2 regions of the Rossellomorea yichunensis genome follow, and region 2 is predicted to be linked to the other one. Evidence: a T-box and tRNA genes for the amino acid it is inferred to sense, from the RefSeq annotation. Region 2 holds a T-box; the other holds one or more tRNA genes.
What was found. The T-box of region 2 lies ahead of alaS (alanine--tRNA ligase). A T-box ahead of a tRNA ligase gene usually reads a tRNA of that ligase, here a tRNA-Ala.

Region 1 (4,437 bases), on a different contig from region 2:
CCTTCCAGATAGGCATTTTGTGTCATGACCGTTTCCGCTGCAAGTGTGACAAAATAAGTTGAAAGAAAGCCTGCACCTACAAGGATGAGAACAATGCCAATCAATCTGCCTTCAAATGATGTAGGAACAAAATCCCCATAACCCACCGTTGAAGTCGTAATAATCGCCCACCAGATCCCATCGAATAAGGAAGGGAAGGTATCGGGCTCTATGAAATGAATGATCGTTCCAAATGAAAGCATCAACGTAATGGCGATTGTAAATATTCGTATAACTAAAGGCCAGCGCAAGAATCCATGAAACATTTGCTGCACCATACTACCAGCTCCTTTTTCATCTGCACTGACCATTATTGCCTATTCAAGTTCGTCTAAAACTCTGAAAGCCATTCTTTCTTCAATAAACTGTACATATATGCATCATATACTTGATCATCCTGAAGGATATATTCCCTTAGTAAGCCTTCCTGTTTGAAACCGAGTTTTTCAACTACTCGTGATGAAGCCTTATTATAAGGAACGATCACTGCCCCTACACGATTCATTCCTTTATCTGCAAATAGGTAGCTGAGTAACGGGGAGAGTGCCTCACCCATGATTCCTTTACCCCAGTGATCAGGGCTAAGGTCATATCCGATTTCGCAGCGCTTATACGCTTTCGAAATGCCGTGGAAGCCACATGTCCCGATCATCTTATTCGAATGCTTCTCCTCGATGGCCCAGCGCATGGGACCACCTGTTTCCAGGTGCTTTTCGTAGTTGTCGACCATACTTACCGCCACTTCTCTCGAATCGATCGGACTCATTCCGAAATATCGGAGAACGTCCCCGGAAGTATAGAGTCCATAAAGAAAATCGACATCTTGCAAAGTGATTTGCCTTAGTAATATTCTCTCCGTTTCAAATACTGGATATTTTTCCAAAATTATCAACCCCTTTGTACATGAAAGTATACCATGTCAGGAACGGGGGAGGATGGGAAATTTCATCGTATCTTTTAGTATTGGTGATGGTTTGTCATAAGTGCAGTTTTGATGGAGAATGATTTCTAGGGACACAAATGAACTGAACAAAAAAGCCCCTGTCAGTGTAAGACAGAGGCTGATTCATTATGACTTCATTCCCGCAGATTGTGAATCCGGTCTTCCTATCCTTGAAGGAATTGATGCGTCTTTCACGTCAGTCAGGAGTGATGGATCTAATTCAGAAACGGATGCTTGACCGGAAAGGGCCATCGTCAAATCGAGATCTGCCAGTACATTCCGGATGACATCCTTCACCCCTTGTTCACCAGCCAGGGTCAATCCATACATATAGGGTCTGCCTAAGAGAACGGAACTCGCTCCCAGGGCCAATGCTTTCACTATATCCGCACCCCGTCGGATTCCACTGTCAAATAGTACAGGGATCCGTCCATTCACAACCTGACATATCATCGGCAATGAGTCTAAAGCTCCAACGGCCCCGTCAACCTGCCTTCCACCATGATTGGATACAATAATCCCATCCATTCCGTGATCGATGGCAAGCTTTGCGTCATCGGGGTGTAGAATTCCTTTAAGAAGAATCGGCAGGCTTGTATGATCTCGCAGGAACTCCAGGTCATCCCACGTCAAACTGGCATTGCCAAACACTTTGGCCCATAGGGTGGCAGCTGCCTTCGCGTCAACTTCAGGGGGATCTTTCAGCATTGAACGAAAGACAGGGTCGCTCACATAATTCCCGACTCCTTCTCCTGACAGAAAGGGAAGATACGCGTTTTCAAGGTCTGATTCACGCCATGCCATCATCGCAGCATCAAGAGTAACGACGATAGCGGAGTATCCGGACGCTTCAGCCCTCCTCAGCATACTGGCTGCAATCTCACGTTCGTTGCTCCAATAAAGCTGAAACCATCTTGGGGAGTTACCCATGACAGAAGCGATTTCCTCCATGGAGTAAGTAGAGGCTGAGCTTGCAATGAACGGAACATTCATGGATGATGCCGCACGTGCAGACGCGAGTTCCCCATCAGGGTGAACGATGGATTGGACTCCGATGGGAGCGAGCATAAGAGGGGAGGAGTAGACTTCTCCCAAGACAGTCACCTTCAGATCACGGTTTTCAACGTTGTTCAGCATACGGGGAACAATCTGCCAGCGGTCGAAGGCATTTCTGTTGGCGCGCATCGTATCTTCACCGCCCGCACCTCCCGCTACATAATAATAAGGACCGTCTTCAAGCTTTTCCCGGGCCTTTCTTTCAAGCTCTTCAAGCCGGAATGGAATGGAGGGACGGACCTTCCTCTGATAGATTTCATTTTGGACATGGTTTCCACACTGATTCATGGTATTCTTCTCCTTTCTCCTTTGCCGGAACAGGTGCAAATAATAAGAAGGAAGCGTATGTAATCGGCGAGCTTTTCCTTATAAGGAAAATGTTACTTATAGAATTCAGAAAAGTCAATTTATTGATGGTGAAAAAAGATTCCGATTAAACGTCCGGACCCTATGTTATTTATATATATAGACGTTATCTCTTCATGTGTTATAGTATCGACGGTCGTACATACATTGTCACTGAATCGATGAACCGCCAATCATCTAAAAACATAAAAAAAGGCGTCCTTATTTACAAATAAGGACGCCTCTTTATGTATGGAGCATAGCGGGATCGAACCGCTGACCTTTTGGCTGCCAGCCAAACGCTCTCCCAGCTGAGCTAATGCCCCGTGAATCGGTCAAGATTAATTATAAGAAATGTTCATAGCGTTCGTCAATCTTTTTTTATAATATTCTTAGTTTTAATCTATATAAAAGCGGCGAACCATTGTCCGCCGCTCTCCTGACATGGACTAAACATACTCACTCCACATCTTCATCCTTTCATCTATTCAACAACTCTAACCCTTTCACCATTGCCAGCGCTTCTTGATCGGCAATCACCGTGACATGCTCGTGGCGATTCAAGATAGAAGCAGGGAAGTTCTCAGAGATTTCTCCTTCTACTAACTTTTTCATGGCCACTTGTTTCGCCTCACCTGAAACAAGGAGAAGGATTTCTTTGCTTTTCATAATCGAAGAAATCCCCATCGTGATGGCTTGAGCAGGTACTTCATCAATCGAGTCAAAATAACGGGCATTAGCCTCACGTGTAGACTCGGCAAGCTCGACAATGTGGGTGTTGGATTCAAAAGGAGTACCTGGTTCATTAAAACCTATATGTCCGTTGCTGCCGATTCCCAGTATTTGAAGGTCGATTCCGCCATGTAAACGGATTTTTTCATCGTATGCCTCGCATTCCTTTTCGAGGTCGACGGCTTTTCCAGAAGGGATATGGGTGTTTTCTGAATCTATATCAATATGTTTAAATAGGTGGTCATTCATGTAATGGTAGTAGCTGTTAGGGTGTTTACCGGACAATCCGATGTATTCGTCCAGGTTAAACGAAGATACATGTTGATAGGAGGTCCTGTTCTTATTATGGTCATTTATCAATGCTTCATAAAGCCCTTGTGGTGTTCCGCCTGTGGCTAATCCAAGGGTCAGCTTATCAGATTCTTTCACCTTGGATAACAGATAGTCTGCAGCGACTTGACTCATTTCCTGGTAGTCTTTCACTTCAATTAGTTTCATGAGTATCATCCTCTCGAATATAGGCTATTTTTCCTTTACATATCGTTGTGTATACGTCTTTGTTTTCGTCTAATATGACGATATCTGCATCTTTCCGGGGAGCAAGGCTACCTTTTCGATCAAAGACATTTAATTGTCTGGCAGGGTTTTCAGCGGTCATTCTGATCGCGCTTCTCATATCTCCCCTAGTGAATTCCTGGATATTTGTAAAGGCGTCTTTCATCTTCAATACGCTTCCTGCTAAAGTGTCTTCGTCCAATAATGCTTTCCCGTCCTTAACCGTCACCATCTGACCGCCAAGATCATACTGGCCGTTTTTCAAGCATTTGGCTCTCATGGAATCAGTGATGAGGATTAATCGCTCGTCTGTAATTTGATCGAATGCCAATTGGACCACTTCCGGACGAACGTGGATGCCGTCTGAAATCAATTCCACCATTAATTCTTTTCGAAGGAAGGATGCTCCGACGATGCCAGGCTCTCGATGATGAAGTCCCGACATTTGGTTGAACAAGTGGGTAACATGGGACAATCCTGCATCGATGGCTTCCCCGATCTGATCATAGGTTGCACTGGAATGACCGACTGAAGCGACAATCCCATTCTCTTTTAAGTAAAGGATCAGTTCGTATTCATCATCAAGTTCAGGGGCAAGGGTCACCAACTTAATATTCTCTCCTGAAAGAGCATGCCAGTTTTTAAACACTTCGACATTTGGCTTCTGGATACGATTCAGAGGCTGTGCTCCTGCCTTATCCGGATTTATGAATGGACCTTCTAAATGAAGGCCGAGTATTTCTGCCTGACCGCTTTTTTGATGGTCT
Region 2 (4,437 bases):
CAGCTTCAATCCTTCTCGTGCCTGCTCCGATTCCACTTTCAGAAAGGATCTTAAATAACCCGATTTCAGACGTGTTTGATACATGACAGCCACCACAAAGTTCTAAGCTATATTCTCCAATCGATACGACGCGAACTTCTTCGCCGTATTTTTCACCGAATAAAGCCATAGCCCCCATCGCTTTTGCCTCTGATAATGATTTAAGGGCTGTGTTCACTGAAATAGCCTTCCAAACCTTCTCATTGACGATGGTTTCGATTCGCTCAATCTCTTCCTGGGAAACAGAACCGAAATGAGAGAAGTCGAATCGCAGGCGATCTGGTTCCACTAATGAACCTGCCTGGTTTACATGATCTCCAAGAACATCTTTCAATGCCTGATGAAGGATGTGAGTAGCTGTGTGATTTTTCTCCACTCTTGTTCTGGATTCACGGGACACTTTCGCAAGAACTTGTGCTTTTTGCTCTAACGTACCCACTTCAACGATGGCAGAGTGAAGGTTTTGGCCATTAGGAGCTTTTTTGACGTTTGTTACCAAAACTTTCACACCCATAGCTTCAATGTATCCTTTATCGCCGATTTGTCCTCCGCTCTCTGCGTAGAATGGTGTCTGGTCCAGAATGAATTGACATTCCTGTCCTTTATCTACTTTCGGCTGGCGTTCATTGTCAACCAACAGTTCAAGAATAGTAGCAGTCGTTTCTAACGTGTCATAACCTACAAAGTGACTTTCTACCGTGATGTCACTAAGGACTCCACCCTGCACTTGCATGCTTCCTACATCCTGGCGAGCCGATCTCGCTCTTTCACGCTGAGCTTCCATTTCTTTTTCAAAACCATCATGATCAACTGTTAATCCTTCTTCTTCTGCATATTCTTCCGTTAATTCAACCGGGAATCCGTACGTATCATACAAACGGAAGACATCCTCACCAGGAACGATCTTGTTACCTGCAGATTTTTGTACCTTGATGATGGAAGAAAGAATAGCAAGCCCCTCGTTCAATGTTTCGTGGAAACGATCTTCTTCATTTTTCACTACTTTTTGGATGAATTCCGCTTTTTGTTTCACTTCCGGATAGAAATCCACCATGATTTCAGAAACAACCGGAACCAACTCATACATGAATGGACGGTTGATTTCAATTTGTTTCGCAAATCGAACCGCACGGCGAAGCAGTCTTCTTAATACATAGCCACGGCCTTCATTGGATGGAAGTGCTCCGTCACCGATAGCGAAGGAAACCGTTCTGATATGATCAGCGATGACCTTGAACGCTACGTCTATGTCACTGTCTTTTCCGTAAGACTTACCGGAAATTTCTTCTGTCGCCTTTATGATCGGAATGAATAAATCGGTATCAAAGTTTGTAGGTACTTCTTGTACGACACATGCCATACGTTCAAGTCCCATACCGGTATCGATATTCTTCTTAGGGAGCGGAGTGTACGTTCCGTCAGGGTTATGATTGAATTGTGAGAACACAAGATTCCATACCTCAAGGTAACGATCATTCTCTCCACCCGGATATAATTCAGGGTCTTCAGGATTGTCCCCATATTCCGGCCCGCGATCGTAGAAAATTTCTGTATTCGGGCCACTTGGACCTTCTCCGATATCCCAGAAGTTCCCTTCAATTCGGATGATTCGTTCAGCTGGTACGCCTACTTTTTTGTTCCAGATGTCAAATGCTTCATGATCTTCGGGGTGAATGGTAACGGAAAGCTTCTCGGGATCAAAGCCGACCCATTTCGCGTCGGTCAAAAATTCCCAAGCCCATTCAATTGCTTCTACTTTAAAATATTCTCCGATCGAGAAGTTTCCAAGCATTTCGAAAAAAGTGTGATGACGTGCTGTTTTCCCTACATTTTCAATATCATTTGTACGAATCGACTTTTGGGCATTCACGATTCTTGGATTTTGAGGGATGACACGTCCATCAAAATATTTCTTTAATGTCGCTACCCCACTATTGATCCATAAAAGGGACGGATCCTCATGCGGAACCAATGATGCACTTGGTTCCACCCCGTGTCCTTTTTCTTGAAAGAAATCTAAAAACTTCTGACGAATTTCTGCGCCTGTTAATTTGTTCATTTTCAAGCTTCCTCCTTTATATGTATGGTTAAAAAAGAATACAAAAAAGCCCTCATCCCTAAAACAGGGACGAGAGCTGTTTCTCGCGGTACCACCCTGGTTATGAATAAAGGAAAGCCCTTCCGCTTTTCTTTTATTCATCCCTCAAAACACCTTAACGCGGATAGACGGCAGGCTTTACCTGCACTCAGGATTAGCATTCGGTTATCCTTCATCTAAAATCCCTTACAGCCTGGGGGATTCCTCTCTGGTAGATGGACTATAACGTACTCGATCCTTCATAGCTTTCATTTTATACGAATACTTGTATATGTTGGATTATAGAAATATTCACTGTATTTGTCAATGTTGATTCTTAATTTTTCAGCTAATCTTCCCCTGCTGCATGAATGAAATGGGTTCGTCCATGTAAAATCGCTACTTTTACCACAGCTAAAAAAGGTACTGCAACAATCATTCCGATCACACCCCCTACTTCACCACCAATGATAAGGGCAGCCATAATAAACAGAGGATGCATATGAAGGCTTTTTCCCACAATGAGGGGCGATAAGATATTGCCCTCCAGGAATTGGAGAACTACGACCATGATGACGACATATATCATCATATTGACAGAGATCGTACTTGCCACAATGGCTGCTGGAACCGCTCCGATAATAGGTCCGAAATAGGGGATTACATTGGTTACTCCAATGATCAATCCGAGGATCAAGGGATACTTCATACCGATCAACCAGAGTGTTAATGCTGAAAGTCCCCCAATGATCAAACAAACTAAAAGCTGTCCCCGGATATAGCCTCCCAGCGATTCATCCACATCCTTTGAAAATGAAATCGCGCTGTTCCTCCATTTTTTTGGGGTAAGCTGCCACAGGAATTTTTTCACTTTCGTAATATCCTTTAATAAATAAAAGGATACAAAGGGAATTATTGCAACAAGCAGCAAGCTGTTCATGAACTTCATCACAGTGGCCAGAACGACTGCGACAAGCCCCGTCAACCAGGCTTCGATCCCGTCAATTCTTTCCTCTAATTGAGATTGTATTCCGTCAGGCCAAGTGGAGGTCTCGCTTTGCACATAGTCCAGCCACCTCTGGTATTGTTTTGTAAAAAGTGGCGCATTCTCTGATAAATCTTTCAGCTGATGTATGATGATGGGAGTCCCCTTATAGACCGCATACCCTAATCCTCCGAAGAAAAGGATGTAGATGAGCATGATCGCTATCCCTCTATGAATGCCCGCCTCATGGATTTTTTCTACTATTGGATGAAGCAAATAGGCAATGAATCCCCCTATCAAAAAGGGTAGAAGCGAAAAGAACAATACTTCCAGGACCGGATGCCATACAGGCTTTAATAAGTAGAGAATATATAGGAATATAGCAAGAATAAGAGCTATTGAAAGTCGGTACAACCATTTGGCATAGGGTTTCTTTTCCATCATCTACACTCCCTTCTCTTCTATATTGTTGGAAGATAGAAGGGTATTTTATTCATTGGACTTAAACAAAACGTGATGGGCAGCTTGGGCATACCCGACAATAAATCGTGGGGATGTAAGGAGCGAGAGCCTTTTCGCTGATATATTTAAAATTCCGCTGATAAAGCTGGGATTTCGCTGATATATCGGAAATTCCGCTGATAAAAGTGAGTTTTCGCTGATAAAACAAAAATTCCGCTGATATCCAAATAGCAGCTTCTATATCAATAAAGATTTAGTGATTTTTTCTTCTGATCTAAGTTCTCTTCATATAAAAAACCAGGAAAATAAAAAAAGACTGACCCGAAAGTCAGCCTTTTTAGCTGTTAAAAAAGTTTCTTTACTTGTTTACGAATTCGTTTCATTTGTCTTTGGTTCATCATATTGGATCTTTGTGAATAGATAGAAGCAGCGATTCCTGCTCCAAAACCAACGATGGATGCAAATGTTTTGTTCAAGAAAGACACCTCTTCCTAGCTTAGTCGGCGTTCTTCCTCATCAAACAAGTCGTCTAAGGAGCTCAGTGATCCATCCTCTTCCACTTGATGAGTATGAATGACTCCCTTTGACAATGAAAGCTCTATATAGCAACCCCAGCAATAATATTGGTTGATGCCGATCTTTCCGATATCTTTGCTCTGACAATTTGGACACTTCATCGGTAAGGTTCACCTCTATTACACCAAACCTGGTGTGTATTCCCTACCATCATGACCAATCCGAGCTCTTTTTATACTTGTTCAATGAGAATATCCGCCCAAACGATGTTTAATCACCGTTCTTATATAGTGTGGGATATTTTCTTGATTTCATAAGGAGTAACCTTTTCCAAAGCACCCACCTAAATTTATTTATT

Region 1: it encodes a tRNA-Ala, which carries the amino acid that the T-box ahead of alaS (alanine--tRNA ligase) is inferred to sense. The anticodon was not compared.

What each region holds. Positions count from the first base shown of each region.
Region 1 covers NZ_JAVYAD010000005.1:37,330-41,766, reverse strand. Annotated here, with positions in the region: gene RSX31_RS14210 (potassium channel family protein) at 1-317, opposite strand, end outside; gene RSX31_RS14205 (GNAT family N-acetyltransferase) at 371-922, opposite strand; gene RSX31_RS14200 (lactate 2-monooxygenase) at 1,109-2,326, opposite strand; tRNA gene RSX31_RS14195 (tRNA-Ala) at 2,637-2,709, opposite strand; gene nagB (glucosamine-6-phosphate deaminase) at 2,864-3,613, opposite strand; gene nagA (N-acetylglucosamine-6-phosphate deacetylase) at 3,600-4,437, opposite strand, start outside.
Region 2 covers NZ_JAVYAD010000003.1:538,560-542,996, reverse strand. Annotated here, with positions in the region: gene alaS (alanine--tRNA ligase) at 1-2,098, opposite strand, end outside; T-box leader at 2,161-2,389, opposite strand; gene RSX31_RS10510 (AI-2E family transporter) at 2,466-3,542, opposite strand; gene RSX31_RS10505 (YrzQ family protein) at 3,908-4,048, opposite strand; gene RSX31_RS10500 (hypothetical protein) at 4,055-4,240, opposite strand; gene bioB (biotin synthase BioB) at 4,436-4,437, opposite strand, start outside.